3 regions of the Rhizobium sp. P1_B8 genome follow, and region 3 is predicted to be linked to each of the others. Evidence: predicted binding sites of a transcription regulator. Region 3 holds the regulator's gene; each other region holds the start of a gene.
The links. Region 3 encodes PhoB, which activates phosphate uptake and scavenging genes when phosphate is short. Its sites were predicted from a motif close to TGTCATNNANCTGTCAT; they were not measured.
Positions count from the first base shown of each region.

Region 1: a site for PhoB is predicted at 2,378-2,394, ahead of phnG (phosphonate C-P lyase system protein PhnG). Genes of this name have one in related genera too.
Region 2: a site for PhoB is predicted at 3,191-3,207, ahead of AC1D2N_RS14410 (NAD-glutamate dehydrogenase). Genes of this name have one in related genera too.

Region 1 covers NZ_JBFTZZ010000006.1:123,373-130,676, reverse strand. The annotation lists gene dapB (4-hydroxy-tetrahydrodipicolinate reductase) at 1-806, shown strand, start outside; gene AC1D2N_RS10190 (2,3-bisphosphoglycerate-dependent phosphoglycerate mutase) at 828-1,463, shown strand; gene phnF (phosphonate metabolism transcriptional regulator PhnF) at 1,503-2,240, opposite strand; gene phnG (phosphonate C-P lyase system protein PhnG) at 2,465-2,941, shown strand; gene phnH (phosphonate C-P lyase system protein PhnH) at 2,941-3,549, shown strand; gene AC1D2N_RS10170 (carbon-phosphorus lyase complex subunit) at 3,554-4,660, shown strand; gene AC1D2N_RS10165 (alpha-D-ribose 1-methylphosphonate 5-phosphate C-P-lyase PhnJ) at 4,657-5,532, shown strand; gene phnK (phosphonate C-P lyase system protein PhnK) at 5,529-6,305, shown strand; gene phnL (phosphonate C-P lyase system protein PhnL) at 6,428-7,135, shown strand; gene AC1D2N_RS10150 (DapH/DapD/GlmU-related protein) at 7,132-7,304, shown strand, end outside.
Region 2 covers NZ_JBFTZZ010000010.1:92,772-100,075, forward strand. The annotation lists gene AC1D2N_RS14410 (NAD-glutamate dehydrogenase) at 1-2,984, opposite strand, end outside; gene pdxY (pyridoxal kinase PdxY) at 3,261-4,136, shown strand; gene AC1D2N_RS14420 (carbonic anhydrase) at 4,208-4,849, shown strand; gene AC1D2N_RS14425 (GGDEF domain-containing protein) at 4,946-6,565, shown strand; gene AC1D2N_RS14430 (lytic murein transglycosylase) at 6,634-7,304, opposite strand, start outside.
Region 3 covers NZ_JBFTZZ010000004.1:89,766-97,069, reverse strand. The annotation lists partial or broken gene AC1D2N_RS07325 (Hsp33 family molecular chaperone) at 1-420, opposite strand, end outside; gene argF (ornithine carbamoyltransferase) at 449-1,363, opposite strand; gene AC1D2N_RS07315 (aspartate aminotransferase family protein) at 1,404-2,603, opposite strand; gene AC1D2N_RS07310 (GcrA family cell cycle regulator) at 3,023-3,556, shown strand; gene phoB (phosphate regulon transcriptional regulator PhoB) at 3,813-4,496, opposite strand; gene phoU (phosphate signaling complex protein PhoU) at 4,631-5,344, opposite strand; gene pstB (phosphate ABC transporter ATP-binding protein PstB) at 5,389-6,204, opposite strand; gene pstA (phosphate ABC transporter permease PstA) at 6,220-7,304, opposite strand, start outside.

The DNA.
Region 1 (7,304 bases), on a different contig from region 3:
AACTGGTGGTGGTTGGCGCAGCAGGACGCATGGGGCAGACGCTAGTCCGGCTCATCCATTCCATCGACGGCGTGACGCTGCATGCCGCGGTCGAGCGCGCCGGTTCGCCCTTCGTCGGCAAGGATGCCGGCGAGATCGCCGGTCTCGGCCCGACCGGCGTCATCATCGGCGACGATCCGCTCAACGCCTTTCTCAATGCCGAAGGCGTGCTCGACTTCACCTCGCCCGCTGCAACAGTGGAATTCTCAGGTCTCGCCGCGCAGGCCCGCATCGTCCATGTCGTCGGCACGACGGGCTGTTTACCCGATGACAACGCCAGGATCGCCGCGGCCGCCCGCCATGCCCGCATCGTCAAATCAGGCAATATGAGCCTCGGGGTCAATCTGCTCAGCGTGCTCGCAGAGCAGGCGGCGCGTGCGCTCGACCCTGATGACTGGGATATCGAGATCCTGGAAATGCACCACAAGCACAAGGTGGATGCGCCTTCCGGCACCGCCCTTCTCTTCGGCGAGGCTGCGGCAAAGGGGCGCGGCATCGATCTGGCCTCGAAGTCGGTCCGGGTGCGCGACGGCCATACCGGCGCCCGTGAAGCCGGCACGATCGGTTTTGCGACGCTGCGCGGCGGCTCCGTCATCGGCGAGCATTCCGTGCTTTTCGCCGGAGAAGGCGAAATCGTCACCTTGTCGCACAGCGCGGCCGACCGCTCGATCTTTGCGCGCGGCGCCATCAAGGCGGCGCTCTGGGCGCGCGACAAGAAGCCGGGTCTCTATTCCATGCTCGATGTGCTCGGGCTTTCTTCCTCATAACGATACTACGGAGGCATATTCATGAGCGGTACCCTCGTCCTCGTTCGCCACGGCCAGAGTGACTGGAACCTGAAGAATCTCTTCACCGGCTGGAAGGATCCCGATCTGACGGAGCTCGGCATCCAGGAAGCCAATGCCGGCGGTACGGCGCTTGCCGAATACGGGATCAAATTCGATGTCGCCTATACCTCGGTGCTGGTGCGTGCGCAGCACACGCTGAAGCTCATCCTCGACAAGGTCGGCCAGCCCGATCTCCAGACGATCCGCGACCAGGCGCTGAACGAGCGCGACTATGGCGATCTCTCCGGCCTCAACAAGGACGATGCCCGCGCCAAATGGGGCGAGGAACAGGTGCACATCTGGCGCCGTTCCTATGACGTGCCGCCTCCCGGCGGCGAAAGCCTGCGCGACACCGGCGCCCGCGTCTGGCCCTACTACCTCACCGAGATCCTGCCGCGCGTGCTCAGGGGCGAGAAGGTGCTGGTGGCCGCACACGGCAATTCGCTGCGCTCGCTGGTGATGGTGCTCGACAAGCTGAACAAAGAAGGCGTGCTCGCCCTCAACCTCGCGACCGGCGTGCCGATGGTCTACAAGCTGAAGGCGGATTCCACCGTCGCTTCGAAGGAAGTGCTCGGCGACATGTCGGGCGCGCATTGATCTCAGCTGACCTTTCCCCGCTTCGGCGGGGAAAGACGCTCAGTTCTCGATGGTGAACTGCACCCGGTCGGCCGCGAAACGGCTGATCGAATATTGCACCGGCACGCCGTCAAGATCGGTATTCATTGCCTTGGCGATCAGAAGGATGGCACCGGGAGTGAGTTCAAGGTCGGCCATATCGGCTGCGCTTGCATGGGCGGCCGTCACCTCGGTCGTCGCCCGGACATAATCCGGCAGGCCGAGTTCGGCGAAAGCCTTGGTGATCGATTCCCCCGCCCGGTAGGCCTCGCCGATACCGGCGAAGCGTTCGGCCGGAAACCAGCTCGTCGCCCTTGAAACCGGCCGCTTGTCCGCCTGGCGCAAGGTTTCCAGGCGGATCACTGGCTCACCCTGCTTCAGGCCCAGCCAGCGGGCGACCTCTGCATTCGCTTCCTCTTTCGCCTCATCGAGCAGAAGGCCGCGCATTTCACGCGCCTGATCGCCAATGCCGGCGGTAAAGCGCGTGCGCCTTGTGATCGGGAAATTCAGCCGCTCCTTGCGTTCGATCAGCGTGCCGCGACCTTGTACCGCACGGACGATCCCCTCCTGCGCCAGTGCCGCCAGCGCACTGCGCACCGTATGCCGGTTGACGCCGAATTGCACCGCCAACATGGTTTCCGGCGGTACCATTCCCGTTTCGTCATAGGCTCCGTTGCTGATCGCCTCGCGAATCCGATCGGCGATCTGGCGCCACAGCGCCACGCCGGTTTGCCTTTGCACCTGCTTCAATCCCGCCATTCCACCCCTGCCTGCTATTTCTCGCCTTCTGCATAATTCGATCCTGAAAACGATCCCGATTTCAGGATCGAATTATGCAGCAATTCAAAGTGCTACAGCGTCCTTTGCGCGTCTGAAAAGACGCGCGGCGCCGTAGATGTCACACGCTTGTCACGACATCGATTTAGAGCTAAATGTATCTTGTATGGTTGTCTATATCAATAGACATTTTAAGGGAAGCGGCGATGATACCAGCGGACAGGAAAGACGCTGCGTCACAGATGGCATCCGGGCGCAAACGCGCCGCCGATCTGCTGGCGCGTGCGGAACGCAGCGAACTCACAGCGGTCTTCGATGCGCTGCCGCAAAAGCCTGTGGCCCATCAGGTGCGCGGACCGGAGACCGGGCTGGTGATGGTGCGCGGACGCATCGGCGGCGGCGGCGCTCCCTTCAATCTGGGCGAAGTGACCGTGACGCGGGCCACCGTCCGGCTCGACTCCGGCTCGGTCGGCCATGCGCAGGCGCTCGGCACCGACCGCGAGAAGGCCCGGCTTGCGGCGATCTTCGACGCGCTCTGGCAGGAGGACGCGACGAAGGATTTTGTCGAACAGGCACTGCTTTTGCCAATCGCCGAACGCATCGCCGATGCCGAACGCCGCAAGGCGGACGAGACGGCGGCGACACGCGTCGATTTCTTCACCATGGTGCGGGGAGACAACTGATGGGCCTGAAGACAGAAGCTCTGACCGGCGGCTTTGCCGAGCCGGTCTTCCATGCCCAGAGCGTCTTCAAGATGCTGATGGACGGCATGGCTCGCCCCGGCACGATCCAGACCGTTCAGCCCCATGTCGCTCCGCCGGCACCGCTCGGCATCGCCGCCGGCACGATCGCGCTGACGCTTTGCGACCACGACACGCCCGTCTGGCTTTCCCAGGGACTGGTGAAATCCGCCGTGCCGGAATGGCTCGGCTTCCATACCGGCGCGCCGTTGACCAGCGATAAGGCCGAGGCGCGCTTTGCCTTCACCGAGGCCGGCACCGCACTTTCCTCCTTCGGCCTCTTTGCATCAGGCACGCAGGAATATCCCGACCGCTCGACGACCGTTGTCATCGAGCTCGCCGAACTCGCGGGCGGCCGCAGGCTGGCGCTGATGGGTCCGGGCATCCAAAGCGTGACGGAGATCGCGCCCATCGGCCTGCCGGAGACCTTCCTGCGGCTCTGGACCGAGAACCGTGCGCTCTTTCCGCGCGGCGTCGACATCGTGCTGACGGCGGGCAAGCGTTTCCTCTGCCTACCGCGCACCACCAAGATCACAGCAACGGAGATCTGAGCTCATGTATGTTGCCGTCAAGGGTGGCGAGGCCGCCATCGCCAATGCCCACCGCCTGCTGGCCGACCGCCGCCGCGGCGACCGTTCGCTGCCGGCGATCGGCATCGAACAGATCGTCGCGCAGCTGGCGCTCGCCGTCGATCGCGTCATGGCCGAGGCCTCGCTTTTCGACCGCACGCTCGCTGCACTTGCCATCCGCCAATCACGCGGCGACATGATCGAGGCGATCTTCCTGCTGCGCGCCTACCGCACGACGCTGCCGCGTTTCGGCTATTCCAGGCCGCTCGACACGGCTGATATGACGATCGAACGCCGCATCTCGGCGACCTACAAGGATCTGCCGGGCGGCCAGCTCCTCGGTCCGACCTTCGACTATACCCACCGCCTGCTCGACCCCTCGCTGCTTTCTGACGAGGCGGTCGAGACGCCCGCTCAGCGTGCAGCCGAGATCGGCCGCGTCATGCGCGTCTCCGAAATCCTCGGCGAAGAGGGCCTGATCGAGGCCGACGGCGACATGCCGGAAGATCATGAGATCGGCGATCTGACCCGCGAGCCGATGGAATTCCCGATGACCCGCGATCTGCGCCTACAGGCGCTTACCCGTGGCGACGAGGGCTTCCTGCTGGCGCTCGGTTATTCCACCCAGCGCGGCTACGGCCGTAACCACCCCTTCACCGGTGAAATCCGCATCGGCGACGTCGAGGTGGAATTCGACGTGCCGGAACTCGGTTTCGCCGTCTCGCTCGGCACGATCCAGATCACCGAATGCCAGATGGTCAACCAGTTCAAGGGTTCGGCCAAGGCGCCGCCGCAATTCACCCGCGGCTACGGCCTGGTCTTCGGCCAGAGCGAGCGCAAGGCGATGGCGATGTCGCTGGTCGACCGGGCGCTTCGCGCCGAAGAGCTCGGCGAGGATATCACCGCGCCGGCACAGGACGAGGAATTCGTCATCTCGCACTCCGACAACGTCCAGGCGACGGGCTTCGTCGAGCACCTGAAGCTTCCGCATTATGTGGATTTCCAGGCCGAACTCGATCTCGTCCGCCGCATGCGCCGCGAATTCGAATCCGCCCGCAACGGTGGCGAAGACATGAAGGAAGCCGCCGAATGACCGATCTGGCCAGCTACAACTTCGCCTATCTCGACGAACAGACGAAGCGGATGATCCGCCGGGCCATCCTGAAGGCAATCGCCATTCCCGGCTACCAGGTGCCCTTCGCCTCGCGCGAAATGCCGATGCCCTATGGCTGGGGCACCGGCGGGGTGCAGGTGACGGCCTCGATCATCGGACCTGATGACGTGCTGAAGGTCATCGACCAGGGTGCCGACGATACGACCAACGCCGTTTCCATCCGCGCCTTCTTCCAGAAGGTCGCCAATGTCGCGGTGACGACGCATACCAAGGATGCGACGATCATCCAGACGCGCCACCGCATTCCCGAAGAAAAGCTCGGGGTCGGGCAGGTGCTCGTCTACCAGGTGCCGATCCCCGAGCCGCTGCGCTTCCTCGAGCCGCGTGAGACCGAGACGCGCAAGATGCACGCGCTCGAAGAATACGGTCTCATGCATGTGAAGCTCTACGAGGATATCGCCCATAACGGCCGCATCTCGCGGACTTACGCCTATCCGGTGAAGGTCCACGGCCGCTATGTCATGGACCCGTCGCCGACGCCGAAATTCGACAATCCGAAGATGCACATGTCGGACGCGCTGCAGCTCTTCGGCGCCGGACGCGAGAAGCGCATCTATGCGGTTCCGCCCTATACCGACGTCGTCAGCCTGGATTTCGAGGACTATCCCTTCGATATCCAACGTTTCGATAAACCCTGCGCCCTTTGCGGTGCGGAGGATGTCTATCTCGACGAAGTGGTTCTCGACGACAAGGGCGGGCGGATGTTCGTCTGCTCCGACACCGATCATTGCGAAGACCGCCGCGCGCACGGACATGCCGGCGAGATGCTGGCCCGGGAGGCTGCAGAATGAGCGATACCCCGCTTCTCAAAGTCCATGACGTTTCGAAATTCTACGGCAACCGTATCGGCTGCCGCGACGTCTCCTTCGAGCTCTGGCCCGGCGAAGTGCTTGCCATCGTCGGCGAGTCCGGCTCCGGCAAGACGACGCTGCTCAACTGCCTCTCCACCCGGCTGCTGCCCAGCACCGGCAGCGTCGAATATCACATGCGCGACGGCAGCTACCGCGACCTCTACCGCATGAACGAGGCCGAGCGGCGCTTCCTGATGCGCACCGATTGGGGCTTCGTACACCAGAATCCGGCCGATGGCCTGCGCATGACCGTCTCGGCCGGCGCCAATGTCGGCGAACGGCTGATGGCGATCGGCGACCGGCACTACGGCAAGATCCGCGCTTCGGCGATCGACTGGCTCGAACGCGTCGAGATCGACGCCGACCGCATCGACGATCAGCCGCGCGCCTTTTCCGGCGGCATGCGCCAGCGCCTGCAGATCGCCCGCAACCTCGTCACCGGGCCGCGCCTCGTCTTCATGGACGAGCCGACCGGCGGCCTCGACGTCTCGGTGCAGGCGCGCCTGCTCGATCTGGTCCGCGGCCTCGTCAACGATCTCGGTCTCTCGGCCATCATCGTCACCCACGATCTCGCCGTCGCCCGCCTGCTCTCGCACCGGATGATGGTGATGAAGGACGGCTACGTCATCGAACACGGGCTTACCGACCGCGTGCTCGACGATCCGCGCGAACCCTACACGCAGTTGCTCGTCTCCTCGATCCTGCAGGTCTGAGCGCTACTGCATAATTCCTTAAATCGGAATCGATTTTCGGTAAAATTATGCAGCAATTCAGCATGTTACGTGTCCATTGCGCGTCCTTTCAGATACGCGGCGAAACCAAGGAAGAAGAAATCATGGCAACGCCCCTCGTCGTTTCCGAAGTCTCGAAGAGCTTCACCATGCATCTGCGCGACGGCATCAAGCTACCTGTCGTCTCCGATGTCGCCTTCTCGGTCGCATCGGGCGAATGCGTCGTGCTCGGTGGCCCATCGGGCATCGGCAAGAGCTCGCTGCTCAAGATGATCTACGGCAATTATGCCGTCGACACCGGTCAGATCCTCATCCGTCACAATGACCGCATCGTCGATCTCGCCTCCGCCGATCCGCGCACCGTGCTCAACGTCCGCCGCGATACGCTCGGCTATGTCAGCCAGTTCCTGCGCACCGTGCCGCGCGTCGCGGCGATCGACGTGGTTGCGGAACCGCTGGTGGCACGCGGCGAGGACGCCGTCACCGCGCGGGAAAAGGCGGGCGCCCTGCTTGCCAGGCTCAATCTGCCGGAAACGCTCTGGCAGCTTCCGCCCGCCACCTTCTCCGGCGGCGAGCAGCAACGCGTCAACATCGCGCGCGGCTTCATCACCGAGCATACGATCCTGCTTCTCGACGAACCCACAGCCTCGCTCGATGCCAGGAACCGTGCCGTCGTCGTCGGCATGATCGCGGAAAAGAAGAAGGCGGGGGTGGCCCTTCTCGGCATCTTCCACGACGAAGAGGTGCGCGAAGCCGTCGCCGACCGCATCCTCGACGTCCAGCAATTCTCACCGAGAAAGATCGCTGCATGAGCCGCAAACTGGGTATCGAGCCCTATTTTCATGAGACGGCGTCCGTCAGCGATTCCACCTTCGGGCGCTATACGGAGGTCTCTGAACGCTGCCGCATTAGCGAGGCCACGTTCGGCGACTATTCCTACATCATGCAGGACGGCTCCGTCTGGTGTGCGACGATCGGCAA
Region 2 (7,304 bases), on a different contig from region 3:
TGATCGAAGGCTGATACGAGCCGGATTTTGGGAGAGAGCAGCATACCGTTGCCGAAGACGTCGCCCGACATGTCGCCGACGCCCGCGACGGTAAAGGGCGTCGTCTGGATATCGATGTCCATTTCTCGGAAATGGCGTTTCACGGTTTCCCAGGCGCCGCGGGCAGTGATGCCCATCTTTTTATGGTCGTAACCGGCCGAGCCGCCGGAGGCAAAGGCGTCGTCCAGCCAGAAGCCGGCTTCCTGTGCCAGTGCATTGGCGGTGTCGGAGAAGGTCGCAGTGCCCTTGTCGGCGGCGACGACGAAATAGGGGTCATCACCGTCGAGCCTGACCGTATCCTTCGGCGGCACGATATCGGCGCCCGATATATTATCGGTGATTGAAAGCAGCGTGCGGATGTAGGTCTTGTAAGCTTCACGGCCGGCATTGAAGATCTCGTCGCGGCTGCCGCCGACAGGAAGCTTCTTCGGATAGAAACCACCCTTGGCGCCCACCGGCACGATCACCGCGTTCTTGACCTGCTGGGCCTTGACGAGGCCGAGCACTTCGGTGCGGTAATCCTCGGCGCGATCCGACCAGCGAAGGCCGCCGCGCGCCACCTTGCCGAAACGCAGGTGAACGCCTTCGACTTCGACGCCATAGACGAACATCTCGCGGAAGGGTTTTGGCTGCGGCAATCCGTCCACCAGATGCGGATCGAGCTTGAAGGCCAGCATCGGCTTCGGCGAGCCGTCCGGGTTCTTCTGGAAATAATTGGTGCGCAGCGTCGCATCGACGATATTGACGTAGCGGCGCAGGATACGGTCGTCGTCAAGGCTTGGCACGTTTGCAAGCTCGGTCTCGATCGCCTGATGCAATTCGGCAAGCTTCTTCACGCGAGCCTTCTCCGAAAGCCTGGTGTCGAGCGTGTCATGGAAGAGACGGAAGATAGCAGCGGCGACACCGGGATATTTGTCGAGAGTCGTTGCGATATAATCCTGCGAATAGGCGATGCCGGCCTGCCGGAGATAACGCGCATAGGCGCGCAGAACGTTCGTCTCGCGCGCCGAGAGCCCGGCCGAAAGGATCAGCCGGTTGAAGCTGTCATTGTCGATCGTGCCGGCGAAGGCGGCGACGAAGGCTTCCTCGAGGGCGGCGCCGTAACGCTGCAGGTCGATTTCGCCGCCGTTGCGGGCCTCGAGCTCCATGTCGTGCAGCACGACGAGTTTGGTTTCTCCATCAGCGGCAGGCACCCCGATGTCGAAGGTGCGTTCGCTGACGACATTGAAGCCGAGATTCTCGAGGAGCGGCACTCGGCGCGACAGCGCCAGCTGGCCGCCGGCGTGAAAGATCTTCAAGGAAAGGGTGCGGCCCTGTGCCTCCTGGCGATGGTAGAACTGAATGCGAAGCGGCTCGCCGGCGGCGCAGGCGCCGATATCGGCGAGGTCGGCCACGGTTTCCTCCGGGGTGAAGGAATCCTGGAAGGCTTGGTCGACGGATATCTTCGGCGCTTTGGCCCCGGCCAGCGCCTCGAAACGGTCGTCCCAGCGGGCCGTGATCTCGCGGATCGCCTGCTCGAGCTTTGCCTGCGGGATGCGCGGCGTCTTGCCGCCCGAGCGGCCGATGATGAAATGCACGCGCGCCACGCCCCCTTCCGGGAAAGCCGGGTAATAGGCAGAGACACGGCCGTCATAGACAGTCTTCAGATAGGTGCCGATCCGTTCGCGTACGATCGAGTCATATTCCTCGCGCGGCACGTAGATGATCACCGAGACGAAGCGGTCGAAATGATCGATTCGTGGCAGGACGCGCACGCGTGGCCGATCGGCCAAGTCGTTGATCTGTTCGGCAAAACTTGCAAGCAGCGTCGTGTCGATCTGGAAAAGGTCGTCGCGCGGATAGGATTCCAGCGTGTTGTCGAGCATGCGGCCGGAATGGCTCATCGGGTCGAAGCCGAAATGTTCCTTCACCTTCTCGATCTTGGAACGCAGCAGCGGGATTTCGGAGGCGAGCGACGTATAGGCCGTCGAGGTGAAGAGGCCGACGATGCGCAGTTCGCCGGTGACGTTGCCGTCAGTGTCGAAGCGCTTGACGCCGACATAATCCATATAGGCCCGGCGATGGACGATCGATTTCACATTCGCCTTGGTGACGATCAGGAAGTCGGGGCCGTCGAGGAAGGCAAGGATCTCAGGCGTTGTCGTTACGGCGTCCTTGCCGGTGCGCAGCACCAATACATCGGGATTGGAGAGGATGCCGAGGCCAGCACCCTTGTCGCGCTCGACCTTGGCATTGCTCCCCTTGCCGGAATAGACATATTCCCGCATGCCGAGGAAAGTGAAATTCTCGTCGCGCAGCCAGGTCAGGAAAGCGACGGCTTCGTCGCGATCGGCCTTCTTCCGGCTGGCGCCATTGGCCGCAAGCTCTGCGATCACTCCGTCAATCTTGGAAAGCATCGGCTTCCAGTCGGAAACCGACAGGCGGACCTGTTCGAGCACTTTTTCGATGCGTTTGACGAGATCGGCGGCCTGGGCGGAATTGAGCGGCGCAATATGAAGCTGGATATGGCTGACGCGGTTGGCCGGATCGCTTGGGTGATCGGCGGAATAAAGCGCCGGCGCCTTGCCCTTCTCCATGATCAGGATGGGATGCACGGCCATGAACAGGTCGCGATAGGTGCTTGTCACTTCGCCCATGACCGATTCAAAAAGAAAAGGCATGTTCTGGTCGGTGACTGAAAGCACCGAGACCGCGATGCCATCAGGCGTCACATCGGCAATGGTGTCGATGCCGACACGAGGCACCTTACCGTTCCAGGCGGCGAGCTCCTTTGCCGAATGCACGGCGGAGAGTGCCAGCATCTCAGGCGTGTAGAGTTCGAGATCGTCATTGCTTGCCCGGCCGAAGAGAATTTCCGGATCGAGATGCGCTTCACCCGTCGCCTTGGCGATCTTGCGCGCGCTTTCGATCTGCTTTTCCCGTTTCGGATTGTTTCTGGCAGCCATGGATCGCCTCCCTCAATGTCTGATTTTTCGCAAGCTAGCAGAAGATTCTTCGAAAAAATCTCTAAAAGAGCGGTCCGAAGGATTGTTTTGATGCTTTTTTGGCGCTGGAAATGAGAAATTGTAAGAGATTTTCCGCTTTCGTCGCCAAACGAAAGGGAAAGTCCCGTCTCCCGGTTTTTCGTCCCGGCGAACATTTCCACGCTCGCATGAAGAATGGTTGACAGCGTGGCGTCAAAAAGATCATCAAACGCGGTCATCATTCGGATCTTGGGTATCATGTCGGAAAATGCAGCGGGCGCAGTCATCGTCATTTCCAGCCATGTGGTGCGTGGCTCGGTCGGAAACCGGGCAGCCGTCTTTGCATTGGAGACGCTCGGTCATCCGGTCTGGGCCATGCCGACCATCGTGCTGCCCTGGCATCCCGGCCACGGCCGCTCGACGCGGCTAACTTTTGCGGAAACGGATTTCGACGCGGCGATCGACGATCTGATCCGCGCGCCCTGGATCGGCGAAGTCAAGGCGGTGCTTTCGGGCTATTTCGGCAATGCCGCCCAGGCGCGCTCCGTCGCTCGGCTGATCGGTGCGCTCCGGCAAAACAATCCCGAGCTGCTCTATGTCTGCGATCCCGTCATGGGCGATCTCGGCGGCCTTTACGTGCCGGAAGCAACTGCAGAGGCTATTCGCGATCATCTCATTCCGCTTGCCTCGCTCGCGACGCCGAACCGGTACGAGCTTGCATGGCTTTCGGGGGCGGCCCTCGAAGACAACAGTACGATCATGGAGGCGGCGCTCGCGCTCGGACCATCGCGCATGCTCGTCACTTCAGCCGTGCCGATGATGGCGGGCGGTACCGGCAATCTTTATCTTTCCGGTCGCCACGCGCTTCTTGCCGAGCACCGTGTCGTCGAAAACCCGCCCAATGGTCTCGGCGACCTGCTCGCCGCCGTCTTCCTGTCGCGCCTGCTTTCCGGGCTCGAGGACGAAAAGGCGCTGCAGCTTGCCACCGCCAGCGTCTTCGAGGTGCTTGCGCGGGCCGTCAAGCGCGGCAGCAACGAGTTGATGCTGGCAAGCGATGCTTCCAGCCTTTCAACGCCGATGGCCATGGTGCAGATGCGCCGGCTCGTGCACCCGGCGCAGCGGCGGAAAAAGTGACGCATCTGCCAATATGTTCATTTTGCGGTGCAGCAGTTGATCTTGTCGTCCGCGCGCGCTAATCCAGAAGCATGCAGCGTTTTCCAAACCCTCTTCTGGACGGCTATCGCAACTTCATGAACGGGCGCTATTCCGACGCCCGCGACAGGTATCGGCAGCTTGCCGAAAACGGTCAAAGTCCCCATACGCTTGTCATTGCCTGTTCGGATTCTCGCGCGGCACCGGAGCTGATCTTCGATGCCGGCCCGGGCGAGCTCTTCGTCATCCGCAACGTCGCCAACATGGTCCCGCCCTACGAGCCGGATGGCCATTTTCATTCGACGTCGGCCGCACTCGAATTTGCCGTGCAGGTGCTGAAGGTCTCGGATATCGTCGTGATGGGTCACGGCCGCTGCGGTGGCATCCGCGCTGCGCTCGATCCGAATGCCGAGCCATTATCGCCCGGTGACTTCATCGGCCGTTGGATGTCGCTGGTCAAACCTGCCGCCGAGCAGATCCAGAGCAACGACGTGATGACGGCCGCCGAGCGGCAGACGGCGCTGGAGCGTGTATCCATCCGCAATTCAATCAACAATCTCAGAAGCTTCCCCGACATCAAGGCTCTCGAGGAAGCGGGAAACCTTCATCTCCACGGCGCCTGGTTCGACATTTCGACCGGTGAACTCTGGGTCATGGACGCCGAGACACGCGACTTCATTCGTCCCGAAATCTAGGGACATGCCAGTTTATCACTTTTTTAAGGATTGTTGTTAAGCTCGCCGTCAATTGGTCGGGTACGACCGAGGTTTTGATCACCGTGGCGATTGGCGATGAAGTTCGAAACCATCAAAAAGGTTATCCTGGCCGCTATCATGCTGCCCTTCGTCTTCATGCTCATCGAAGGCGTCGTCGTCATACGTTCTTCGGTCACACAATACAGGAACCTCGAAAAGGACCGGCAGTTCGCCGATGTGCTTGCCCGTGGCGGGTCCATCGCCGCCACCGAGATCCTGAGTGAAATCGGCGCCACCCGCCGCTACCTCGCACGTCCCAACAGCCGGACTGCCGCCGACATGTTGCAAAGCCGGGTGACGCTCGATCGGGAACGCCGCGCCTTTTATGCCAGCCTTCCCTCCCGCGATGCGCTCGACGAGGGGCTCGTCGGCGAATTATCGATTCTCAGCCTTGCCTACAGCCGCATCATCGCTGCGCGCAGCGCCGTCGACCAGGGGCGTTATACCGGCAGCGATCCCGGTTCCATCTACTGGTATGCGGCTCTCAAGCAGCTTGCTGTCGTCGATGCGCTCTCACCGCTGATCAGCGATCCGGTGCTGCTTGAGAAATCCAACCAGCTGATGGGCATCCTGCTGACCTATTACGGCGAAAGGCTAATTACCGGCGTTGGCACCCGCTACCTCGATCACGGTGTTTCCGCCAGATTGCCGGTAGAGCTCTTCGTGCAGGGCAAGGTCATGCTCGGCGAGGGCATGGATCATATGGTCTTCCATTCCTCCGCGCCGATCGTGCGCGACATCGTTGCCTATCTCGGCCGCAGCAACCAGGTGAAGGCGAATGCGATCACCGATGCCATTCTCGCCGGATCGCGGCCGACAGGCGCCGTGCATGACGTCTGGGCCGCTGCGCAGAGCGAACGCATGACCTTCCTGCAGCAGAAGATGATCGAGGCCGCAAAAGATATTCACGAGACCGGCGAAAATCTTTCCATGCGCTCGCACATTCACCTGACGCGGATCCTGGCGCTGTGTGCCGGCCTGCTGATTCTCGCCACATTGGTGATGGTGCTGGCGGCAAAGGGGCTGCGGCTGATCGACCGGCTGACGCAGGATAGGGAGGCGCTGGTGGGCGAGTTGCGTAGCGCCGCCCAGACCGATCTTCTGACCCTTCTTTACAACAGGCGCGGCTTCGAGGTCGCTGCATCTGCGCTTCTCACACAGGCCGAGCATGGATCACGCTGGATTTCCGTTGTGCTCTTCGACCTCGATCATTTCAAAAAAATCAACGATATCAACGGGCATGACGCCGGCGATGCCGTGCTCCGGCAGGTCGCGGGCGTTGCACGTGAGAATTTTCGTTCCTTCGATCTCTTGGTGCGCCATGGCGGCGAGGAGTTCCTGGCGCTTCTGCCGGATTCGACGCCTGACGATGCCGCAATCGTCGCCGAGCGCGTGCGGCTGGCAATCGAGGCGGCGGAAATCCCGTTGCCGAGCGGCGATGTTCTCAAGGTGACGGCGAGTTTCGGGTGCGCCGGACGGCCAAATGAAGCCTCCAACCGGAACTTCGAGGATCTGGTCAAACGTGCCGATCTGGCGCTTTATGCCGCCAAGGCCTCCGGCCGCAACTGCGTCGTCTCGGGACCGACCCTGCCGGCCCCGGCCCAGGAGGAGCGACGCAAGGCGGCGTCGGGCGGCGGCTTTGATTTCCGCAAATGAAAAACGCCGCATGTCGCAGCGGCGTTTTCGGGTATGGGTGTCGATGAAGGCTTATCTACCGAGAAGGCCTACCTGCCGTCGATCTCCTGGCCGATATAGGCGATCGCCTGCTGGTAGACGCTGGCGGCGTTCCAGCCCTGGATGGCGACGAAATTGGGCTCTCCAGGTTGATAGCCGGCGCCGGCGCGCCAGCCATGGCCCTTGAGGAAATTCGCTGTCGAGGCCAGCGCGTCGGCGCGGGAACCAACCATGTCGACGCGGCCGTCGCCATCGCCGTCGGCGCCGAAGCGCACGACATTGCGCGGCAGAAACTGCGTCTGGCCGATTTCACCATGGGCGGCACCCTTGGCCTGAGGGCTCAGATACCCCTCGGAGACGAGTTGGAGCGCGGCATAGAGCTGGTCGGTGAAATATTCCGAACGGCGGCAGTCATAGGCCAGGGTCGAAACAGCCGACAGCGTATGCTGGTTGCCCATATAGCTGCCAAAACCGGTCTCCATGCCCCAGATCGCAATCAGCGGGCCGGCCGGAACGCCGAAACGACGCTCTATCGAGGCAAAAAGCGCCTGGTTGGCCGCCTTCATGCTGCGGCCGCGGGAGATGACCGTGGCGCCGCCGCGTTTCTGCATGAAAGCGTCGAAGGAGAGCTTGAAGCTCTTCTGGCCGCGGTCGGCGGCGATCGTCGGCTTGTTGTAATTGACGTTGGCGAAGGCGCGGTCGAGGACCGAGCGGCTGACGC
Region 3 (7,304 bases):
GAGCGTAGTGCCGTCGAGCGCGACGATGCCCTGGTAAGGCTGGCTGAACTTGCCCTGGTCGATGGTGAAGGCGAGCACGCCCTTGCCAAGCAGTTGCTCCGGCTCGGTTTCACCAGACTCGATCGCCTTGTTGAGCAGCGCCTGATCGAAACGGGCATAGGCGCGGACATTTTCCGGCGTCGAGAAATCGGCGACGAGGAGATCGACCGGGCCATCGCCCTTGGTCTGCACCGTGAACTTGCCGTCGAACTTCAGCGAGGTGCCGAGCAGCACCGTCAGCACGACGACTTCGGCAAGCAGCCGGGCAACAGGTGCGGGATAATGATGACGCTCGAGGATCGCATCGAGCATCGGGCCGAGCTGGACGGCGCGACCGCGCACATCCAGCCCCTCCACCTGGAAGGGGACGACATGGTCATGTCTGTGACTCGCGACGTCCGATTATGGTTCAGATCGCGCCCAGGCACCAAGCAAGAATCGACTTCTGCGCATGAAGACGGTTTTCCGCCTCATCGAAGACCACGGATTGCGGACCGTCGATCACTTCGTCCGTCACTTCCTCACCGCGATGGGCGGGCAGGCAATGCATGAACAATGCATCATTGCCGGCTTTGGCCATCAAGGCCGCATTGACCTGATAAGGCTGGAAGACATTGTGACCCCGGGCCCGATGTTCCTGATTCATGGAGACCCAGGTATCGGTCACCACGCAATCGACGCCGGCGACCGCACGGTCGGCATCATGGCAGAGCATGATTTCGGCGCCCTCATTGCGGGCCCAGTTCAGATAGTGATCCTTGGGCTCGGAGCCAAGGGGTACGGCCATGTTCATGCGGTAGCCGAAACGCGCGGCCCCCTCGACCAGCGAATGCAGCACATTGTTGCCGTCGCCGGTCCAGGCGATGGTCTTGCCCTTGATCGGGCCGCGGTGCTCTTCGAAGGTCATGATGTCGGCCATGATCTGGCAAGGATGGGTGTCATCCGTCAGCGCATTGATCACAGGCACGGTCGCATGCTCGGCAAGCTCGACCAGCCGCGAATGTTCGGTGGTGCGGATCATGATCGCATCGACATAGCGCGACAGCACCTTGGCGGTGTCGCCGATCGTCTCGGCGCGGCCGAGCTGCATCTCGGTGCCGGACAGGAACAGCGTTTCGCCGCCGAGCTGGCGCATGCCGACGTCGAAGGAGACGCGGGTGCGCGTCGACGGCTTCTCGAAGATCATCGCCAGCATCTTGCCGGCGAGCGGCTTGTCGCCCTTGCCGGCCTTGAAGGCCTGCTTGCGGGCGAGCGCATCGTTCATGATGGTTCTGAGATCGGCTGATGTGACCGCCGAAAGATCGAGGAAATGTTTAGGAGCCATAGTCTTCTTACCTGTGCTGCGCCCGAAGGCGGCAATCTCGTCAAGCCGTCTTCTTGACCTTGGAGGCGCGAATGCTCTCGGCGGCGCGCTCGATGCGGGCAAGGCCCTCGCGGGCTTCCTCGGCGGTGACCACGAGGGGCGGAAGAAGGCGGATGACATTGTCGCCGGCGGGCACGCCGAGCAGATGGGCGGCGCGGATCGCCTGCAGCAGTTCGGCTGAGGGAACGGCAGCCTTGACGCCGAGCAACAGCCCCTCGCCTCTGATATCTTCGATCACATCGGGATAACGATCCTTCAGTGAGGCGAGGCCCTGGCGGAAGACCAGTGCGACGTCGCGCACATGCTGGAGGAAGCCATCGGCAAGGATGATGTCGAGCACGGCGCTGCCGACGGCCATGGCGAGCGGATTGCCGCCATAGGTCGAGCCATGCGTGCCGGCCTTCATGCCGGAGGCGGCCTCTGATGTGGCAAGGCAGGCGCCGAGCGGGAAACCGCCGCCGATGCCCTTGGCGACAGCCATGATGTCGGGGGTCACGCCCGCCCATTCATGGGCGAAGAGCTTGCCGGTGCGGCCGACGCCGGTCTGGACCTCGTCGAGGATCAACAGCAGGCCGTTGTCGTCGCAGAGCTGGCGGAGCGCCTTCATGAACTCGGTGGTGGCAGGACGGACACCGCCCTCGCCCTGCACCGGCTCGATGAGAATTCCAGCCGTGGCATCGGTGATCGCGGCGCGGACCGCTTCGATGTCGCCGAAAGCCACCTGATCGAAACCCGGCGCCTTGGGGCCGAAGCCTTCGAGATATTTCTCTTGGCCGCCGGCAGCGATCGTCGCCAGCGTCCGTCCGTGGAAGGCGCCTTCGAAGGTGATGATATGGAAGCGCTCGGGATGGCCCTTGGAAAACTGATAGCGGCGCGCCGTCTTGATCGCGCATTCGAGCGCCTCGGCACCCGAATTGGTGAAGAACACCTTGTCGGCGAAGGTGGCGTCCGTCAGCCGTTTTGCCAGACGTTCCTGACCGGGGATCTCATAGATGTTCGACAGGTGCCAGACCTTGTCGGCCTGCTCCTTCAGTGCGCCCACGACATGCGGATTGCTGTGGCCGACTGACGTAACGGCAACGCCAGCGCCGAAATCGAGATATCGCTCGCCGCTTTCGGTGATCAGCCACACGCCCTCGCCTCGCTCGAACCGCAGCGGGGCACGAGAATAGGTGTCATAAAGCGGCGCGGCTTCAGCCATGGCGCGATCTCCATCAAGTTGCCGGGCAATGACTCCGGCTAAGGAAACCAGGCCCGAAAAATCAAAAATGCCGCCTTGCGGCGGCGAGGGGCACTATTTCCTTTTCGCGCTGCAATGTCAACAAAACTGCGCCCTTAGCGTATGCAGCAAGGGTGTACAGCGGCATTTTCAGTCTTCAACAGGCATTATTGCAGAAATGCCACGCAGAGGCAGCAAGTTGGGGAAAACTACGAATTCGATTCATCCGGATTCATGCGACTCTTGTCACGGAGTCAGCCTCACACTAGGTTAAAGATCAATTACTAGACTGCATGCGGCGGAACTAGTCACCAAAATTGATCAAGCGTTTCTTGTTTCGGAGCTCCCGGGACAACGGTGAGGGATTCTGCCATCACCAACGCAAAAGGTGGAGACAGGGCATGAACTGGACAGACGAGCGGGTCGAGAAACTCAAGAAACTTTGGGCCGAAGGACTGAGCGCCAGCCAGATCGCTGCGCAGCTTGGCGGAGTCAGCAGAAATGCGGTCATCGGCAAAGTGCACCGGCTGAGCCTTCCAGGCCGTGCCAAGGCCGGCGGCACCAACACCGCCGCACGAACGCCGAAGCGCAATACATCGGCGCCGCGCGCACCGAACTATGCCTCACGGGTCGCCACGCGCACCGTTACCCGCCAGCAGGGCGCGACCATGCTGAAGGAAGAGATCGAGATCGAAACGATCGAGGAAATGGAATACGTGCCGAGAGGCAACGTGGTCGTGCCGATTTCCCGACGCCTCGGCCTGACGGAACTGACCGAACGCACCTGCAAGTGGCCGGTCGGCGATCCGCTGAAGGATGACTTCCATTTCTGCGGCTGCGAATCCCCCGACAATTCGCCCTATTGCAGCTACCACCAGAAGCTTGCCTACCAGCCGGTCAACGAACGCCGCCGGGCGGCCGCGCGGGCCAGCTGAGCGGGCTATTATCGTCAGACATAAATAACGGGCCAAGTGGCCCGTTTTTTTATGCAATTTTGGTTCGTGCCAATGGCTGCCCCTCATCCGGCTGCCGCCACCTTCTCCCCGTGAACGGGGCGAAGGGGCATGCGGCGCCCTCTCCGTTCCCAGCGCGCGCTCGTGTGGCACGTCCCCTCTCCCCGTTTTTTACGGGGAGAGGGTTGGGGTGAGGGGCAGCCATCAGCGCAAACCGGACAGCAGCGGGACAAAGCCCTCAGGCTTCCATCGAATAGCCGGCGCCGCGGACGGTGCGGATGACGTCCTGCATGTTGGAAAAATTCAGCGCCTTGCGCAGGCGGCCGACATGGACGTCGACGGTGCGCTCGTCGACATAGATATCGTGGCCCCAGACGCCGTCCAGAAGCTGCGAGCGGGAGAAGACCCGGCCCGGCGACGACATCAGGAATTCCAGCAGGCGGAATTCGGTGGGGCCGAGGCGGACTTCGCGGGTCTTGCGATGGACGCGATGGGTCTCGCGGTCGAGCTCGATGTCACCGCATTTCAGCACCGTCGACAGCACCTCGGGGCGGGCGCGCCGCAGCATCGCCTTGACGCGGGCAACGAGCTCGGGGGTCGAGAAGGGCTTGACGACATAATCGTCGGCGCCCGTCGACAATCCGCGAACACGCTCGCTCTCTTCGCCGCGCGCCGTCAGCATAATGATCGGCAGGCGCTCGGTTTCCGGCCGCATGCGCAGGCGCCGGCAGAGCTCGATGCCGGAGACGCCAGGCAGCATCCAATCGAGGATGAGAAGATCGGGCGTGCGCTCCTGAAGCCGCATTTCGGCTTCGTCGCCACGAAGGATGGTATCGACCTCGAAGCCTTCCGCTTCGAGATTGTAGCGAAGAAGCACGCTGAGGGCTTCCTCGTCTTCAACAACTGCAACTCTCGGGATCATGCGTGTCGGTCTCCTCGCGCATGATCCTTAAACCGGGGGTGATTTAAGCAATGCATCCTGCGCAAATTCAGAAATTGGCTGCGACCTCTTGCGCGCCCGGACGGGCGCGCACGCAGGTGGCGGGGTGTGGGCGGTTATTCCGTGACCGCGCCGACGGTGTTGGCGCTGTCGTCCTTCGGACGGTCGCCTTCCGGCTGCGCGCCTGTCGTCATGTAATAGATCGTCTCGGCGATGTTGGTGGCGTGGTCGCCGATGCGCTCGATGTTCTTGGCGCAGAAGAGAAGATGTGTGCAGCTGGTGATGTTGCGCGGATCTTCCATCATGTAGGTCAGGAGCTCGCGGAACAGCGAGGTGTACATCGCGTCGATCTCATTGTCCCGTTCGCGGATCGCATTCGCCTTGTCGGCGGAACGATTGGTGTAGACGTCGAGCACTTCCTTGAGCTGAACGAGCGCCAGCTCGGACAGATGCTCGAGGCCGCGAGCGAGCTTGCGGGGAACGCCGGTGCTTTGGACGGCGATGACGCGCTTGGCGGTGTTCTTGCCGAGGTCGCCGACACGTTCGAGATCGGCGGCGATGCGGATCGAACCCATGATTTCGCGCAGGTCCGAAGCCATCGGCTGACGGCGGGCGATGGTGACGATCGCCTTGTCGCCGATTTCGCGTTCGGCGTGATCGAGGATCACGTCGTCGGAGATGACCTTCTGCGCCAGCGCGGTATCGCCGTTGACGAGAGCGCGCACGGCTTCGCTGACCATCTGCTCGGCCAGGCCGCCCATTTCGGAAATCCGCCTGGACAGGAACTTCAAATCATCATCATAGGCAGAAAAAATATGTGTCGATGCCATGGGGCTTTATCCTCGAATAACGGGAAGGCTTGGTGTCGCCAAGATCAGCCGAAGCGACCCATGATGTAGTCCTGGGTGCGCGGATCGTCGGGATTGGTGAACATCTTGTCGGTGTCGTTCTCCTCGACGAGATTGCCGAGGTGGAACATGGCGGTGCGCTGCGAGACGCGCGCGGCCTGCTGCATGGAGTGGGTGACGATGACGATCGTGTAGTTCTCGCGCAGCTCGTGGATCAGCTCCTCGACCTTGGCGGTGGCGATCGGGTCGAGCGCCGAGCAGGGCTCGTCCATCAGGATGACTTCAGGGCTGACGGCGACGGCACGGGCAATGCAGAGGCGCTGCTGCTGACCGCCCGACAGGCCGGTGCCGGATTCGTGCACGCGGTCCTTGACTTCGTTCCAGAGACCGGCGCGCTGCAGGCTGGTCTCGACGATCTGGTCGAGATCGGCCTTCGACATGGCAAGGCCATGGATGCGCGGGCCGTAGGAGACGTTTTCATAGATCGTCTTCGGGAACGGGTTCGGCTTCTGGAAGACCATGCCGACGCGGGCGCGAAGTTCGACGACGTCGATATCGGGATCATAGATATCGTCGGTATCAAGCGTGATCTTGCCGGTGACGCGGCAGCCGTCGATCGTGTCGTTCATGCGGTTGAGGCAGCGCAGGAAGGTCGACTTGCCGCAGCCAGACGGGCCGATCAGGGCGGTTACGGTGTTTTCGCGGATGTTCAGGTTCACATCGAAAAGCGCGCGCTTTTCGCCGTAGTAAACCGAGACATCCTTTCCGATCATCTTATACGGGCCGTTGCTCATCTTGTGATCCAGCGCCTTTTCAACTGCAGCTTCCGTCAACATGTTCATGATGTTTAACTCCGTTTACCAGCGGCGCTCGAAGCGACGACGCAAGAGGATGGCGCCCATGTTCATGACGATCAGGAACAGGAGCAGGACGATGATGGCACCCGAAGTACGCTCAACGAAGGCACGTTCGGCCTCGTTGGCCCACATATAGACCTGCACGGGCAGAGCCGTCGAGGGATCGAGCGGTGTCGTCGGCGCGTTGGCGACGAAGGCGACCATGCCGATCAAGAGCAGCGGCGCGGTTTCGCCGAGCGCATGCGCCAGGCCGATGATCGTGCCGGTGAGGATGCCGGGCATGGCGAGCGGCAGAACATGGTGAAACACCATCTGCATCTTCGACGCCCCGAGGCCGAGCGCTGCGGCACGGATCGACGGCGGCACGGCGCGCAGCGCCGCACGCGTCGCGATGATGATCGTCGGGAGGGTCATCAGCGTCAGCACCAGGCCACCGACCAGCGAAGCCGAGCGCGGCAGGCCGATGAAGTTGATGAAGACGGAAAGACCGAGCAGGCCGTAGACGATTGAAGGGACCGCGGCGAGGTTGTTGATGTTGACCTCGATCAGGTCCGTCAGCTTGTTCTTCGGCGCGAACTCCTCGAGATAGATCGAGGCGGCGACGCCGATCGGCAGAGCGAGCACGAGCACGATCAGCATCAGGTAGAGCGAGCCGATCAGGGCGACGCCAAGGCCTGCGGCCTCCGGACGGCTGGAATTGCCATTGACGAAGAGGCCGGTGTTGAACTGCTTGTGGAGAGCGCCGCTCGCCTTCAGCTCGTTCATCCAGGCAACCTGCTTGTCGTTGACCTTGCGGTTCTTCTCATCGACCGACAGATCGATCTGGCCCTTGTTGGCGCTGTCGACATTGGCGTCGGCGAGCACCGTGACATTGACCGTCTTGCCGATGATCGACGGATCGGCGACGACCATGTCGCGCAGCTGGACCGGCGCACCCTTGGAGAGCATCGCGGATGCATCGCGCACATCGGGACGGCTCGAGGCATTGACGTTCAGCTGCTTGACGATCGCGTCGCGCAGGAGAACCGGGTAGTTGGCGGCGATCAGCACCGAAGGGTCGGTCGCACGCTTATTGTTCGGGTCGA